DNA from 3 places in the Nocardia sp. NPDC060255 genome. Region 3 is predicted to be linked to each of the others. Evidence: riboswitches for the same ligand, from Rfam matches in the RefSeq annotation. Region 3 holds a riboswitch; each other region holds the start of a gene.

What was found. Region 3 has a riboswitch for cobalamin ahead of ACFWF1_RS25875 (CbtB domain-containing protein). Riboswitches for the same ligand answer to the same signal wherever they lie in the genome.
Region 1: linked by a shared signal. The riboswitch ahead of ACFWF1_RS05420 (CbtB-domain containing protein) and the one ahead of ACFWF1_RS25875 (CbtB domain-containing protein) in region 3 are both predicted to bind cobalamin.
Region 2: linked by a shared signal. The riboswitch ahead of metE (5-methyltetrahydropteroyltriglutamate--homocysteine S-methyltransferase) and the one ahead of ACFWF1_RS25875 (CbtB domain-containing protein) in region 3 are both predicted to bind cobalamin.

Annotation. Positions count from the first base shown of each region.
Region 1 covers NZ_JBHXAU010000001.1:1,174,215-1,179,812, reverse strand. The annotation lists gene radA (DNA repair protein RadA) at 1-105, shown strand, start outside; gene ACFWF1_RS05445 (hypothetical protein) at 131-820, opposite strand; gene ACFWF1_RS05440 (carbonic anhydrase) at 943-1,566, opposite strand; gene ACFWF1_RS05435 (A/G-specific adenine glycosylase) at 1,657-2,547, shown strand; gene ACFWF1_RS05430 (alpha/beta fold hydrolase) at 2,544-3,290, opposite strand; gene mhuD (mycobilin-forming heme oxygenase MhuD) at 3,384-3,698, shown strand; cobalamin riboswitch at 3,776-3,931, shown strand; gene ACFWF1_RS05420 (CbtB-domain containing protein) at 3,960-4,154, shown strand; gene ACFWF1_RS05415 (CbtA family protein) at 4,145-4,942, shown strand; gene ACFWF1_RS05410 (hypothetical protein) at 4,978-5,469, shown strand; gene ACFWF1_RS05405 (OsmC family peroxiredoxin) at 5,557-5,598, opposite strand, start outside.
Region 2 covers NZ_JBHXAU010000003.1:350,762-356,359, reverse strand. The annotation lists gene ACFWF1_RS09960 (nuclear transport factor 2 family protein) at 125-502, shown strand; gene metE (5-methyltetrahydropteroyltriglutamate--homocysteine S-methyltransferase) at 848-3,133, opposite strand; cobalamin riboswitch at 3,305-3,447, opposite strand; gene ACFWF1_RS09950 (glycosyltransferase) at 3,746-4,621, shown strand; gene ACFWF1_RS09945 (pyruvate carboxylase) at 4,737-5,598, shown strand, end outside.
Region 3 covers NZ_JBHXAU010000015.1:32,096-37,693, forward strand. The annotation lists gene ACFWF1_RS25860 (TetR/AcrR family transcriptional regulator) at 1-477, opposite strand, end outside; gene ACFWF1_RS25865 (FAD-dependent oxidoreductase) at 583-1,707, shown strand; gene ACFWF1_RS25870 (CbtA family protein) at 1,767-2,621, opposite strand; gene ACFWF1_RS25875 (CbtB domain-containing protein) at 2,652-2,867, opposite strand; cobalamin riboswitch at 2,907-3,048, opposite strand; gene ACFWF1_RS25880 (SAM-dependent methyltransferase) at 3,093-3,938, opposite strand; gene ACFWF1_RS25885 (cation:proton antiporter) at 4,011-5,351, opposite strand; gene ACFWF1_RS25890 (ATP-grasp domain-containing protein) at 5,378-5,598, opposite strand, start outside.

The sequences.
Region 1 (5,598 bases), on a different contig from region 3:
ATGAAGATCCACGAGGTGGCCGACGTGCGCTCGGCCATCCGCATCACCGGCACGCGAAAGCGGCGCGCGGCGAAGGAGGAGAAGGAAGTGGCACCCGATTTCTAACGGGCCCAACCGAATCCGGGGCGGCTCAGGCGGGCGTCAGATTGAACGGTTCCGGCGAGCTGTGCAGCGAGCCGAACTGCGCGATGACCTGGTACGCCCCGGCGGGCACCGGCACCCGCTCGCCGACGCAGCCCTGCTGCGAGGTGGTGCCGGACCAGCGCACCGTGAACAGCGCCTGCTCACCGGGTTTCAGGTTCCGCTGGTTCGACTCGTCGACGGGCGAGCAATCCGAACTCGTCCAGAATCGGCGCTGGCCGTCCAGCGACAGCACCGACGCCTGGATCTGCGCCAGGTTCATGTCCCGCTGGCACTGCGCGCTGGAGATGTTGGTGATGACGATCCGGAAGTTCGGCTGCTCGCCGACCCGATAGGTCGGCTGGTCCACACTGATCTTGATGGCCAGCGACTGATCGGGGCACTGCCCCGGGCCCGCGGCCGGTTCGTTCGACGCGGACGGGGAAATACTCGACGTCACCGGCGCGCCGGATTCGCTTGGGCCAGCGGCCTTTGTCGTCGTGACGTCGGCGGGCTTGCTCGACGTCGCGGACGACGAACCGGCCACGACGGGCTTCGTGTCACCGGGCGAGTCGCCGCCACGCGACACCGTCAGCACGAGCCAGATGACCAGCGCCAGCGCGACGACCAGTGCGCCGATCGCCAATGCGCGACGACGCCAATAGATCTCCGGTGGCAGCGGTCCATTCGGTTCCAGCACGCCTCAACGGTAAGGGCACGACCGGGCACGATGACTCATGCGCACGGCGTGTCGAGCCGGAATACGCGATCGTGGCGACGGAATTCCGGCCCGCACGCTGGGCAAACGGCGACGACTCCGGCTCAGGCGAGCTCGCCGATGTTGCCGACGACACGCTGCAACTTCACCTGGCCGTCGGCGAGCTTGTATGTGACACAGGCGATCGCGCATTCGCCGGTCGCCACGCGCTGCGAGATGATCATCGACCGCTGCATGAGCAACCTGCTGGTCTCGACCACGTGCCTGGCCTCCATCTCGTCGACGGTGGACAGCCCCTCCCGGCGGCCGATCAGAATGGAAGGCGTGACCCGCTCGACCACGCTGCGGATGAATCCGCCAGGTACCTCGCCGCCGTCCAGCGCGTCGATGGTGGCCTTCACCGCGCCGCAGCTGTCGTGCCCGAGCACCACGATCAGCGGAACGTTGAGCACCTGCACGCCGTACTCGATCGAGCCGAGCACCGAGCTGTCGACCACGTGGCCGGCGGTGCGCACGACGAACATGTCGCCGAGGCCCTGGTCGAAGATCAGCTCGGCGGCGACCCTGGAGTCACCGCAACCGAAGAGGATCGCGGACGGGTGCTGGCCACTGACGAGCTTGGCTCGGTCGGAGGCGCCCTGGCTAGGATGCTGCAGCGCACCGGAGACGAAGCGGTCGTTGCCTTCGCGCAAAGACTTCCAGGCACTGACCGGATTTGAATCAGGCATACCGACCATTGTGCACAAGGCTCGAGTTACCAGCGAGTTCGTTTGGTTACGGGTCGGCAAATACCGGCTGGCGGCAGTAGGACAGGAACCGTGAGGAAAGCACCGAACACCATCGATGCCGACGTGTTGCTCGACTGGTACGAGGAGACCGCGCGCGACCTACCGTGGCGCCGCCGCGAGGTCACCGCGTGGCAGATCCTGATGAGCGAGATCATGCTGCAGCAGACGCCGGTGGTCCGGGTCGAGCCGATCTGGCGCGAGTGGGTGGCGCGCTGGCCGGTGCCCTCGGCGATGGCGGCCTCCTCGCAGGCCGAGGTGCTGCGCGCGTGGGGCAAGCTCGGCTATCCGCGCCGGGCGCTGCGGCTGCACGAATGCGCGCGGGTGCTCGCCGCGGAGCACGGTGACGAGGTGCCGGCCGACGTGGACGTACTGCTCGGCCTGCCCGGCATCGGGGCGTACACGGCGCGGGCGGTCGCGTGCTTCGCCTACGGACAACGAGTTCCGGTGGTGGACACCAACGTTCGCCGAGTTGTCGCTCGGGCGGTGCACGGCCGTGCGGAGGCGGGTAATCCGTCGTCGCGTGATCTGCCGGAGACGGAAGCTCTACTGCCGCAACAGATCGATCGTGCGGCGGTGTTCTCGGCCGCGTTGATGGAGCTGGGTGCGACGGTGTGCACGGCGCGCACACCGGACTGTTCGCGCTGCCCGCTGCCGAGTTGCGCGTGGGTCGCCGCAGGCCGTCCCGTTTCCGAAATCGTCCGTCGCACACAGAAATACGAGGGCACCGACCGCCAAGCGCGCGGTAGGTTGCTCGATGTCCTGCGCGGCGCGACGGGACCGGTGGAGCGGGTGAGTCTCGACCTCGCCTGGCCCCTCGATCCCGGCCAGCGAGCCCGGGCTCTGGACTCGCTACTGGTGGACGGCCTGATCGAGCAAACCGTCGACGGTCTCTTCGCGCTCGCCGGTGAAGGCGGCAACTAGACGTTCAGCACGCGGCGGAGGAAGCGCTCGACGGCTTCCCGGTACTGGCCGGGCTGGTCGTCGTGCACGAGATGCGCTGCGCCCGAGACGAGTACGTGCTCGGCATCGGGATGTGCCTCGGCCATCTGACGCATCTGGCCGGCCGGGGTGATGGTGTGTTCGCCCTCGAGCAAGAGCGCGGGCACCCGGATGGCGTGCCACTGCGGCCAGAAGTCGCGGCTCCCCCACTCCTCGGAGATATCGCGGAACGTCGCGACCGACCCGTGCAGCCGGTATCCGTCCGGGCCGTGCTCGAACGAGTTGAGGAAGTACCGACCGGCGACCGGCCCGAAGAACCTCAGCACCGCATTCGCATCCGGAAACGGTTGCGGCCACGCCTCGATCATCGCCGCCCAATTCGCGGCGGTCCGGCCGGTGAAATCCGGGGCGATGTCCTCGACCACCAGCGCGCGCACCCGATCGGGGTAGGTCGCGGCGAACACCCAGCCGTGCAGCGCGCCCATCGAATGCCCGATCACCACCATGGGCTCGGTGATGCCCGCGGTCGCGGCGGCCAGATCGGCGACGAACGCCTCGGTGGTCAGCTCGGCCGGCGCCGGCCTGCCGTGCCCGGCGGCGTCGAAGGTGTAGACGTGGCCGTAGTCGCGCAGCCAGTCCAGCTGATCGTGCCAGGTCCTGGCACTGCCCATCAATCCGTGCAGCAGCAGGATCGGCACACCCGCGCCACCTTCGTCGTGCAACACCCCGCTGATTCTGCCCGGCGCGCCCCGGCCGTGCGCGGTGCCCCCGATATGGCCCATACCGGACGGACGCTGGCGGGTCGTATTGTCGAGCCCATGGCTGTTGTGAAGATCAACGCGATCGAGGTTCCCGAGGGCGCGGGCCCCGAGTTGGAGAAGCGGTTCGCCCACCGTGCGCACGCGGTCGAGGGCTCCCCGGGTTTCCTCGGCTTCCAGCTGCTCCGGCCGGTCGCCGGTGACAAGCGGTACTTCGTTGTCACCCAGTGGGATTCGGAAGAGGCGTTCACGGCGTGGCGGGACGGGCCCGCGCGCGAGGCGCATGCGGGCGAGCGGCGGCAGCCGGTCTCCACGGGCGCGTCGCTGCTGGAATTCGAGGTCGTCATCGACGTGGCCGCGAAGCCTGCCGACTGACCTGTCGAGCACTGCCGGGCGGGCTGACTTGCCCGGCGACTCGCCCGACATCAGGGCGGGCCCCTGCTGTCGTGTTGACGGCGGGTGCTTCCAGGTGTCACAGTTCGGATGACAAAACGCGAGGGTGATGCGGTAATCCGGTGAAATTCCGGAGCGGTCGCGCCACTGTGTTCCATGCACCGAGTCCCTGGGTGCCGGATAGCCAGACACCGGCTCCTTCGCAACCCATTCGACGGGACGCGCATCCCTAGGAGGACTCGCATGGCTATCGCGCATTCGCCGAGCCGGGCAACCGATTCACTGGCCACTGTGCTCGTCACAGTAGGTGTCGTTCTACTCGCACTGCTCACGCTGTACCTGGTCGGCTTCGATCAGGGCGTCATCTCGCGCAGCGGGATGTACCTGCATGAGCTGATGCACGACGGACGTCACCTGCTGGGGCTGCCGTGCCACTGATTGGTTCCCTGAAGACCCTTTTGTTGCGCGGCCTGCTAGCCGGTCTCATCGCAGGCTTGCTGGCCGCCTCGGTCGGCTTCTTCATCGGCGAACCGAAGGTCGATGCCGCCATCGCCATCGAGGAGGCCGGTAGCGCGGCCGCCGCGGATCATCCGCACGGCACGGAAGCGGAAGCGACCAACGGGCATTCGCACGGCGACGAGGAAGAACCGCTGGTCAGCCGCACCGGCCAGAAGGCGGGGCAGTTCCTCGCGCTCGGCCTGGCCGGTCTCGCGCTCGGCGCCATCTTCGCCTCCGTCGCGCATTTCGCCCGCCGCTACACCACGCTCTCCGGGCCGAAACTCGCGCTCGGCATCGGGCTCGGCGGCTGGGCCGCGATCGTGGCCGTGCCGTTCTTCAAATATCCGGCGAACCCACCTGCGGTCGGTGATCCGGAGACGATCAACCAGCGCACCCTGCTCTGGGTGGCCGCCGTGCTGCTCGGCCTGGTGGCCGTCGGCGCGAGCGTGTACGTCTACAAGTTGCTGCGCGGTCAGCTGAGCACGCTGCGACTGATCGGTGGGCTCGCCGCGTTCGTCCTCGCGACAGCGGCGGGTTACATCCTGCTGCCGGGCATCAACGAGGTGAAGGCGGACTTCCCGGCCGCGCTGCTGTGGCAGTTCCGGGCGTCCTCGCTGGCCGAGACCGCGACGCTGTGGGCCTGCCTGGCCCTCGGCTTCGCCGCGCTCAGCGAATTCGCCACGCGCAGTGATACTCCGGTACGAGAGTCGATCGCTACCGCGGGCTGATCCGCATCCGGAAGACGCAGGGCAGTGTCGGTGTCATGACCGGCACTGCCCTTTCCTTTTTGCCCGCACCGCTGCGTTCGGGCGTACCCGCACAACCACCGCGCGCCGTCCTCGTCGCGTTCGTCGGCCTCGTCGTCGCCCTGCTCGCCGGCGTCGCCGAGGCGATCGAGCAGTCCGCGCTGCTACTGGAGCGCGACGAGGTCGACATAGCGGACCTGACGACCGGGCTGGCCGTGCGGCTCGGGATCTACCTGGTCGTTCTCCTCGTCGCCATCCGAATGACGCACGGCGCCCGCTGGGCCCGCCTGCTGCTGACCTTCGGCATCGGCGTGATCGGGCTGCTCTCCTTGATCATCGAACCGCTCGCGGCGCTGCTCTCCGCGGACAAGTTCGGCGACCTGTTCGCCCACCTCACCATCGAATCCGCGGTGATCGGTCTGTTCCGCACTGTCCATATCGTCGCAGTCCTGATCGCCATCCCCGCGATGTACCACCCTGCGGCCCGCCGCTTCTTTCGCCGGGCCTGACCCATTGCTCACCCGAAATCGGTTGTCACACAAAACTGCCCGGCTCCCGCACCACAGTGCGCGAACCGGGCAGCCTGCTGTACCGAGTTAGACGAGGGCCGCGTCGAGGAGGATGTGGTCGACGCCGGC
Region 2 (5,598 bases), on a different contig from region 3:
AGGGCGCGGGGCGGACAGTGCCGGAAAGTCAAAAGCTTCCGAACCGAGCAATTGCTTGGTTCAATCGAGAGGGCGTTGCGCACAACGCGGTTCGCCCGTCCGGCAGCAGAAAGTGAGCCCGCCCATGCCGACTCCCGACGAACTCGTCCGCGATATGTGCCGCAGCTGGTCCGACCCGGATCCGGACCGAATCGCCGCCTTCTTCGCGGAAGATGCTGTATACCACAACATTCCGCTCGAACCGGTGGTCGGCCGCACCGCCATCCGCGACTTCATCGCCGGCTTCCTGACCACCTTCGAGGCCATCGACTTCGAGATTCACCACCAGATCACCTCCGGCAACCTGGTCATGAACGAACGCACCGACACCCTCCACAGTGCGGGCAAGCCGATTCCGCTTCCGGTCACCGGCGTCTTCGAAGTGGCCGACAACACCATCCTCGCCTGGCGCGACTACTTCGACATGGGCGTCATCAACCGCGCGTTCAACCTGGAAGGTTGACCGGCTTCGGCCCCGGGAAATTCGTGGCAACTGGTCGGAACCGAACCGCGAGCGCACGCGTCGAAGGTGGATAGGGGCGATTCATGGAGTGGTTTCACTAGGTGCAAGGAGGGGTTGGGATGGATCGTTGTCCCGGGTGTCATACGGCGTGGCGACGAGGGATGAGCTCCAGGTCGCGGCAGCAACCGGTCAAGCGGGCCGAAGAGCCGTGCGAGCGATACACGTCACGGCGGCGCCGGGTCTCCCGACCCGAGCCCGAGGCGGGCTGAGGGCGAAGATGATCGAGCTCGGCGCCGCCGCCTGGATCAGGCGGCGGCGCCGAGCGTCAGTGAACAGCCGAGACGGTCAGCGCACGGCGGTCGCGGCGGCGACCATGTTGCGCAGCGACGCCTCCACCTCGGCCTGGCCGCGGGTCTTCAGACCGCAGTCGGGGTTGACCCACAGTCGTTCGGCGGGAACGGCTTTCAGTGCCGCGCGTAAGGAGGTGGTGATCTCCTCGACGCTGGGCACCCGGGGCGAGTGGATGTCGTAGACCCCCGGCCCGACGCCGAGGTCGAAGCCCGCCGCGTTGAGGTCGTCGAGCACCTCCATTCGCGAGCGCGCCGCCTCGATCGAGGTCACGTCGGCGTCCAGGCCGGCGATCGCGTCGATCACCTCGCCGAACTCCGAGTAGCACAGGTGGGTGTGCACCTGGGTGGCGTCCGAGACACCGGAGGTGGCCAGGCGGAACGACTGCACCGACCAGTCGAGGTAGGCCTGCTGATCGGCCTTGCGCAACGGCAGCAGCTCGCGCAGCGCGGGCTCGTCGACTTGGATGACGCGGATGCCCGCGGCCTGCAGGTCCACCGTCTCGTCCCGGATCGCCAGCGCGACCTGCCGCGCCGAGTCGCCGAGCGGCTGGTCGTCGCGGACGAACGACCAGGCCAGGATGGTGACCGGCCCGGTGAGCATGCCCTTGACCGGCTTCGCGGTGAGCGACTGGGCGTAGCTGATCCAGTCGACGGTCATCGGCGTCGGCCGCTTGACGTCGCCGAACAGGATCGGCGGCCGCACGCAGCGGGAACCGTAGGACTGCACCCAGCCGAGCTCGGTGGCGGCGAAGCCGTCGAGCTGCTCGGCGAAGTACTGCACCATGTCGTTGCGCTCCGGCTCGCCGTGCACCAGCACGTCGAGGCCCAACTTCTCTTGCAGCGCAATGACATCGGCGACCTCGGCGCGCATCCGGCGGATGTATTCCGCCTCGTCGATCTCGCCTTTGTTGAACGCGGACCTGGCCAACCGGATGGCCGAGGTCTGCGGGTACGAGCCGATGGTGGTGGTCGGCAGCGGCGGCAGGTGCAACTGCTCCTGCTGCAGTACGCGGCGCTCCTCGGCGGGTGCGCGGCGGATCGTGTCCGGGCCCAGCTCGGCCAGCCGGGCCCGCACCTGCGGGTCATGCAGCCGGGTGTCGGCCTGCCGCGCCGCCAATGCCGCACGGGTGTCGGCCAATTCGGCGTCGATCGCCTCGGTGCCCGCGGTCAGCGCGGTCGCCAGCAGCCGAACCTCGGCCACCTTCTCGGTACCGAAGGCCAGCCACGACCGCAGCCGCTCGTCCAGCTTGGTCTCCGCGGCCAGCGTGTACGGCACGTGCAGCAGCGAGCAGGAGGTCGAAACCGCCACCGAGGCAGCCGAACCCAGCAGGGTGCCGAGGGTGGCGAGCACGGCGTCGAGATCGGCGCGCCAGACGTTGCGTCCGTCGACCACACCGGCCACCAGCAGCTTGCTCGCCAGCGCCGGAATACCGGCGACATCGGAAACACCGGTGCCGGAGGTGAAGTCGAGCGCGATGCCCTCGATGTCGGTGCTCGCCAGCGCGTTCAGCGCCGCGTCGGCGTGCCCGAAGTAGGTCGCCACCAGGATCGCCGGACGCTCGGCCGACGCGGTCAGCTCGGTGTAAGTGCTTCGCACCAGCTCGATTTCGGCCTCGGTGAGGTCGGTGACCAGCGCGGGCTCATCGATCTGCACCCAGCCGATGCCCGCCTCGGCCAGCAGCCGGAGCAGTTCGGAATACAGCGGGACGAGTTCGGCGAGCCGGTCCAGCGCCGCCCCGCCGGTGGCCTTGGCCAGCTTCAGGAAGGTGATCGGGCCGACCACCACCGGACGGGCGGGCGCGCCGAGCGCGAGTGCCTCGCGCACCTCGTCGAGCAGCTTCGCCGGGTTCAGCGAGAACGCCGTGTCCTGGTCGATTTCCGGCACCAGGTAGTGGTAGTTGGTGTCGAACCACTTGGTCATTTCCAGCGGTTCGATGCCGGCTTTTAGGTCGGACCCAGCGTTGCCGCGCGCGGCGGCGAAGTAGCGGTCCAGCGGATCGGCGATCCCGGCCACCCGCGGCGGCAGCGCGCCGAGCAGGACGGCGGTGTCGAGTACCTGGTCGTAGTACGAGAAGGTGCCCACCGGAATCGAATCCAGGCCTGCCGCTTGTAGTTCGGCGAGTTGGGCGTGCCGCAGGTCGCGGGCGACGGTGTGCAGCTGATCGGCGTCGATCTTGCCTGCCCAGTAGGCCTCGGTGGCCCGCTTGAGCTCACGCCGCGGTCCGACCCTAGGTAGCCCGAGAACCGTTGCGGTGAACGGTGTCTGATTTACAACAGTCACGTTGTCTCTCCAGTGCTGGTGTCGTGGGCCGTCGCCATGCGGGCTGCGCGGCTACCGGGTGACACGTCAGGAGATTCGACAACAGAGCCCGACACATCAAGTACTGGTAGACCGCGCGCCCAGATCCACGAGGCGGTGGCCGTCGGATACGGCGTATCCGACACGGCTGGCAGGTCTTCGGACTCACAGGCACCGGCCTGGTCGGCCGACCTACTGGCCGTCGCTTCCCGGGTGTGGTGCGCCCAGTGCTTGTAACGGCGTTCGTTCCTGCTTACCGCTGCGGGACAGTCCCGGATTCCCACCGGGTTCCCTCTCGCCCGTCCGCCCTTTCGGGGCGGCCGAACTCGGCTCCGCAACGCGACGACGGGGCTCCATCTCGTACGCGCGCGGTGAACCAGCTGCACCCTCCAGCATAGGGCGCGTGGCGGGAGCGCGGTGCGGCCGGGCGGTGCGGCGGTCGCTCTCGATCGGCTGGCCCGCGTCATCTGGTCGCCTGTCCAAGTCTGTGAGGAACCCCACGGAAATCGGGTGTAGCCCAGCTTTCCGGAATATGTCTAAAGTTGTCACCCTCTGGGGAGGGCTTCGGCGCGGGGGTCGATAGCAGGAGTGCTTGTGACGACTGAACGATCGGTATCGATCGTCATTCCGACATATGTGGAGACGGTCGCGGGCCGTGATCTGCTCGATATACAGCTGGACGCCTTGACGCGTCAAGATTATCCGGGGGAATTCGACGTTGTCATCGCCGACAACGGCTCACCGGTCGACGTGCGCGTCCATATCGAAAATCACCAGGTCCGGGATCGGCTGAAGCTCCGGTATGTTGATGCGTCGGGTGGGTGCGGTGCCGCATTTGCCCGAAATGTCGGGGCCGGTAGTGCCACGGGTGAGGTGTTACTGTTCTGTGATCACGACGACCGCGCGTACCCGAGCTGGGTCAGTCGCATGGTCGAGTTCCTGGACGAGGGCTACGACCTGACTTGTTCTGCGATCGAGGGTGATTCGCTCAACACGGACCACCCGCGCCTGGTCGCCAACATCCCGGCGCCGGACCAATTCCAGCCGCCCGGCGTTTATGCTCCTGTGATCATCGGCACCAGCATGGCGTGCCGCGCCGAGGTCTATCGGAAGCTCGGCGGACAGGACGCCAGCTATGCCGCCAACGAGGATCTCGAATTCGGCTGGCGCGCCCATCGAGCGGGATACCGCCTCGGCTATCTGGCCGAGGCGCTGATCGCCTATCGCTACCGTCGCGGTTTCCGGCCCGGCTATCGGCAGGGCCGTAGCAGAGGTCTCGGCCTTGCGCGACTGAACGGCGAATTCCCCAAGAATGGTTTACCCGAAATTCATCTTCCCGAAGTTTTGTTACGGATGATTCGGCTGCCCTTTACTCGCGGATTAGTCGCCGAAGAACGCGGACTGATGATCGGCCTCGCGGTAGGTCAGTTCCGGGGCGGGTTCCGGCATCGCACGATGCACTGGATCTGACGATGTGATGTCGCGGGGCACGGATCTTCGCAACAGTGCTAGCCCGGGTTGTGAAGATGCTTGCGAAGGCCCCTTCCGTGTCTGCGTGGGGGCGGAGTCCGGGTACCTTAGGCGGATGTTCACGAAAGTTCTGGTTGCCAACCGCGGCGAGATCGCCATCAGGGCCTTTCGCGCGGCCTACGAGCTCGGCGTGGGGACGGTAGCCGTCTTCCCGTACGAGGACCGCAATTCGGTCCATCGGATGAAGGCGGCCGAGTCGTACCAGATCGGTGAACAGGGACACCCGGTCCGGGCGTATCTGTCGATCGACGCGATCGTCGACGCGGCAAAGTCGGCAGGCGCCGACGCCGTCTACCCTGGCTACGGCTTCCTGTCCGAGAACCCGGACCTGGCCGCGGCCTGCGCCCGCGAGGGCATCACCTTCATCGGCCCGTCCGCCGACGTGCTCGAGCTCGCGGGCAACAAGGCCAGGGCCATCGCCGCGGCCAAGGCCGCAGGCCTGCCGGTGCTGCGCTCCAGCGCGCCGTCCGCGGACGTGGACGAGCTGCTCGCCGCGTCGCAAGAGCTGGACTACCCGATCTTCGTCAAGGCGGTGGCCGGCGGCGGCGGGCGCGGCATGCGCCGGGTCGCCGATGCCGAGCACCTGCGCGAGTCCATCGAGGCCGCGTCGCGCGAGGCCGAATCGGCGTTCGGCGATCCGACCGTTTTCCTCGAGCAGGCAGTGGTGAACCCGCGCCACATCGAGGTGCAGATCCTGGCCGACCAGCACGGCAACGTGATGCACCTGTTCGAGCGCGACTGCTCGGTGCAGCGCAGGCACCAGAAGGTGATCGAGCTCGCGCCCGCACCGAACCTTGATCCCGAACTGCGCGACCGCATCTGCGCCGACGCGGTGGCCTTCGCCAAGGAGATCGGTTACAGCTGCGCGGGCACCGTCGAGTTCCTGCTCGACGAGCGCGGCAAGCACGTCTTCATCG
Region 3 (5,598 bases):
CGCGCCGAGGATGTAGTGCACCATGGCCGAGGTCGCGGTGAACCAGCTGCTCTCGGGGACACCGAGCGCCTGGACCCGCCGCCCGATGCTTTCGATGATCCGCGGCGCTACCGACCCCGATGGGCTGCGGGAGAACTGCACGGCGAGTTGCGTGGCGAGCCATGAGTGTTCGTCGATCGCGTCGAACAGCCCCAGCGCGACGGCACGGATCTCGTCCCGCGGGGAGGCCGCGGACTCGGTGGGTTCGACGGCCAGTGCCGCGGCGACAACCACGTCGGTCGCGGCGGCGAGCAACTCCCCCTTGTTCGCCACGTGCCAGTAGATCGCCCCCGGCCCGGTGGCAAGACGCTCGGTCAGCGCGCGGAATGTCAGCCCGCCCTCGCCGGTCGCGTCGAGCAGTTCGACGGCCGCCTCGACGATGCGCTCTCGGGACAGCGCGTCCGTCCGGCGCTTCTCTTTGCCTGCTCGCGATGCCATACCGCCATCTTGTCACGTCTGGAGCGCCGTTCCAACGCGTGCTATGTTGGAACGGCATTCCAGAGTTGCCGGACCACACCGGCCTCGATCCCGAAGGAGCCCACCATGCCCACTCCCGTCACGATCATCGGTGCCGGACTCGGCGGACTCGCCCTCGCCAGCGTCCTGCGGGTCAACGGCATCCCGGTCACGGTCTACGAGGCCGAGCCCTCGTCGACAGCCCGCGCGCAGGGCGGCATGCTCGACATCCACGAATACAACGGGCAGCTCGCCATCGAGGCGGCCGGACTGTCAGAGGAGTTCCGCAGTCTCATCTTGGAAGGCCGTCAGGCGATGCGGGTCCTCGACCGCGACGGGACCGTCCTGCTCGACCAGCCCGACGACGGCACCGGTGGCCGCCCCGAGGTGCAGCGCGGCGCACTGCGACAGCTGCTGATCGACTCGCTGCCCGCCGGCACCATCCGGTGGGGCCACAAGGTCAGCGGTACCCGCGCACTCGGCGAAGGACGCCACGAGGTCACCTTCGCCGACGGCAGCACCGTCACGACGAGCCTGCTGGTCGGCGCCGACGGCGCCTGGTCCCGGGTCCGTCCGCTATTGTCCAGTGCCACACCCGAATACACCGGTCTCGCCTACGTCGAGACCTACCTGTACGACGCCGACACCCGCCACCCCGCCGTCGCGAAAGTAGTCGGCGGCGGATCGCTGATCGCACCGGCGCCCGGCAAGGGGATCCAGGCGCACCGCGAAAGCGGCGACACTCTGCACACCTACGTGACGCTCAACAGGACGCTGGACTGGTTCGCCGCCATCGATTTCACCGATGCCACCGCCACCAAGGCGCGGATCGCGCACGAATTCGACGGCTGGGCACCAGAACTCACCGCACTGATCACCGACGCCGACACCGCCCCGGTCTTCCGCCCGCACTACACCCTGCCGATCGGCCACAAATGGGACCGGGTGCCGGGCGTAACACTGGTCGGCGACGCCGCCCACCTCGCGCCGCCGAACGGCGAGGGAGCCAACCTGGCCTTGCTCGACGGCGCCGAACTCGGCAAAGCCCTCGCCGCCCATCCCGGCGACATCGAGGCCGCGATCGCCGAATACGAGCTCGCCATGTTCCCCCGCAGCACCGATATCGCCATCGACGGCGCCGAGCTGCACGAGTTGATGTCCGGCGACAACGCACCACACAGCCTGGTCACCATGTTCACCGGACACGCGTAGACCCGCCGGATCGGCTCGACATCCATCCGGCGAGAATCACAACGCCGTTGCGGCGCTTCCTATGTGGCGACACCTGCTTCCGCAGCGTCTGATCTACGCGTCGGCTCGAACAGCTTGCCGCTCAACGTAGCGAAGACCAGTCCGATCGACAGCCACAGGATTGCCTGCGCGGCAATCGAATACAACCGGAACCGATAGAGGTCATCGGCGGGGAATCCCGGATACACGATGCCGCCCGACGAATCCGTCAGCGGCTGCGGTGTTTCGGTCGCCTGCCTGCCGAATTCGGCGGTGTTCGCCGAAAGATGCCCCAGCTGAGGCAAAAGCAGCATCACGATCCCGATAGCCACCACGAAGGCGAGTGCCGCAAGCAGGCTCGCAGTCCAATTGCCAACGCGCGCTGCCAATCTCCGACCCAAGAGGACCGCGCCGAGCAGGAACAGCGAGGACAACACCACCATCGTCAGATACAACGCCGTCCGGTCCCTGATCGTATCCGGATGCCCGATCGAGGGCGGGTTCGCCGGATACTTCAGGAACGGCACCAGATACACCGCCGCGAAGAACGCCCCGGCCAGCAGCAGCGCCAGGTTGCGCGCCGACACCTTGCCGACCCGGCCGACGCTCAGCGCGTAGGCGACCGCGAACAGTCCACCCATGGCGACACCGAACAGGATCATCCCGAGGCCGATCCCGACATTGGACTGCACCGTCCGGGTGAACACCTCCGCGCCCATATCTCCCATCGGGTGGCCCGCGGCCTTGTCCAGCGCCTCCTGCGCCTCGTCCCTACCGCTTTCGTAGTCGATCGCCCGCTGGATCACCGGCTCGGCGAAAATCCGCGCGAACACGAACGCCAGCAACCCACCGATCGCGCCCGCGAGCAGGCCGCGACCGATTATCTGCTTCTCCATACCGCTACCACTCGCTCCGGCCGAGCCGACTCAATGGCACGGGAAGCCGAGGAAATGCCTTGCGTCGTGCACGAATTCGTGGACGTGGGTGTCGCTGCCGAAAATCGACACCGCGCCCTGATCGATACCGACGAAGTAGTAGATCAGCAGTGCCCCCAGCACCGTGCCGACCAACCAGAGCGTGCTCGAGACCGAGGCGCTGAGCGGACGAACCGTCACACCGGCATGCGGAACATAAGTGGCCATGCGGGACTCCTTCCAGGGATTGCGCGTCCCTACGTCCAGAATGAAAACTCCTGCCGAACCGAGTTTCTGACTCACACACCGCTATTCACAGCATGTTCACAGCGGCGCGACCGCTCTGGATTTACACCAGATTCCTCATACCCAGCAGACGTCAACTCTAGAAGCGGTCGAAACGACAGGTCAAGGATCGCCGAACGCCGTTACCCGAGCGTGTTCCGAAACGCCCTATTGCTTACGCCCGATCGCGGCATATCCGGCAGCGGGCGGTTTCAGCACAGCGGCGGAGTCCGCAACGGCCAGCGGGACAACAGCGTTCGGATCCGGCGCGGTGCCGCCGGGAAACCACCGGCCGATCGGCACGATGCCCGGTTCGATCAATTGCAAACCCGAGAAGAAGCGGGCGACCCCGTCATACGTACGCGCTTCCATCCGTATACCACTGGCCTCATAGGCGCGCACCGTGCCCTGGACCGCCTCCGGATCGAGGTCGGCGGTGAGGTGCGTCATCACTAGAAACGAGCCTGGCACAAGCGGTTCCAGCAACTTATCGATGACCTGGTACATCTGCTCGCCGGGCACGAAGTGGCACAACGCGATCAGGCTCAGCGCGACCGGCTCGGCGAAGTCGATGGTGTCGCGAAGTTGCGGCGCGGCAAGGATTTTCGCCGGTTCGGTGACATCGGCCTCGATGTACTGGGTTCGCCCCTCCGGCGTGCCGATGAGCAGCGCGCGAGCATGGGCGAGCACGAGCGGATCGTTGTCGACATACACCACCCGCGCATCGCGGGCCGTCTCCTGGGCCACCTGGTGCAGATTGGGTTCGGTGGGGATGCCGGTGCCGATGTCGACGAATTGACGGATGCCCTGTGCGCCGAGGTAGCCGACCGCGCGACGCATGAACTCGCGGTTCTCTCGTGCGACCAGCCGAACATTGGGAATGGCCTGCTCGATCGTGTCGGCAGCCAACCGGTCGGCCGCATAGTTGTCCTTGCCGCCCAAGAAATAGTCATAGATGCGGGCACTGTGCGGCTGTCCCTGCTTCAGATCGGTCATCCCGTTCGCCTCCGCCATGACACCCTCCTGCCCTCGACACCCAAGTCTCCCTATCGAGTTAACCACTCCACCCGACCCGCATGCGTCGAGTCACGGCCGCTGCGGCGCCAGTTCCTCGGGTGCCGGTTCGATGCCCCGGCGGCGCAGGTCGGCGCCGGACAGCAGCGGCCACCCCTTGCGCAGCACATAGTCGAGCCAGCAGCCACAGGCCTGGGAGGTGAGCACGGCGGTGAGCACCAGGGTTGTGTAGAAGGTGGCGTTGATGATGCCCGCGTCGAAGGCCACCGAGGCCATCACGATGCCCGGCCCGCCGCGGGCATTCTGGGTGATGGCGAGATTGACGATGTCGAGGCGGCTCATCCCGGCCAGCTTGGCGCCGAGACCCACGGACAGGAACACCACCAGCGACGTGCCGACCAGGAACCCCACCAGCATCAGCGGGTCGAACGTCGTGGAAAGGTCGAGCCGGTAGCCGACGATGGCGAAGTACAGCGGAACGAAGAAGTGTCCTGAGACATCGCTGATGGACTGCATTGGGTCCCGGAATCGTTCCTGCTCAGTACCTTTCATGCCGCCCATCACGCCGAAGCCGGCCAGCAACGCGGCGAACGCCGGCGTCACGTCGAGGGCGGCGGCCAGGGAGACATAACCCAGGAACACGATGAGCATCCACGCGATGGGCGAATTGCGCGCCACCACATTCCATTCGGCCCGGGAGAGCGTACGCAGCACGGCAGGCATAACGGTGAGCGCGACGATCACGTAGGCGGCGTTGACCGCGATGTGCCCGCCGATGGTCGCGGTCAGCTCATCACCGGCCGCGCCGAGGGTGGCGCCCGCGATCGCGGTGGCCACGGAGAGCACTCCCCACAGCGCAATGTCCTCCAGCACAGCGGATCCCAGCTGCAGACTGGCGAAGCGGGTATGCAGGATGCCGAGGTCGTAGAAGATCTTGGTGATGACCGGGATCGAGGTCACCGCCGTGGCGGCCGCGAAGACGAGCACGACGGCCTGCTCGCTCCCCGCGGTACCGGTGAAATCCGCGAGCGGCAGCAGCGGCGCGGCAACGAGGGCGATGAGGAACGGCAGCGGCGTGCCGATCCCCAGAATCCACGCGGTGGCCGTGCGATTCTGCCTGCCCAGCAGATGCTTTGCGGCGCAGCCCGACACGAACATCAGCAGCAACAAGCCGAGGTTGTACAGGAACCCGAGCACCACCGCGCTGGGATCAGCCTGGTCGCCGCCGAACATCTCGGCCGCGACGCCGGGCGCGACCTTCCCGAGAACCGTTGGGCCGAGCAGAATTCCGGCCAGGATCTCGCCGACGACCTTGGGCTGACGCAGTCGGCGGAACAGCTGACCGAGCAGGTTGGCCCCCAGCAGGAGCACCAGGACGGCGAGAAGGATTTGCCCCAGCTGCGTATTCGTCATCGATGCTCTCTGCCTGTCAGGGGCTCCTACAAGAGTTCGTGTTCGAGCCGACGCAGCGTCCGGTACGACCGTTCGATCTCGGCGGCGTCCTGATGCACGAGAAACACCACACCCGGCGACGAGTTGAGATCGACCGTCGGCCTGGTCATCGCCTGATCGGCGATACGGAAGCGCACACTCTCGATAGCGGGCAGCCGTTCGAGCTCCGCCCGCAGCGCCTGGGCAGGCAGCGGAACCTCCCGGTGGG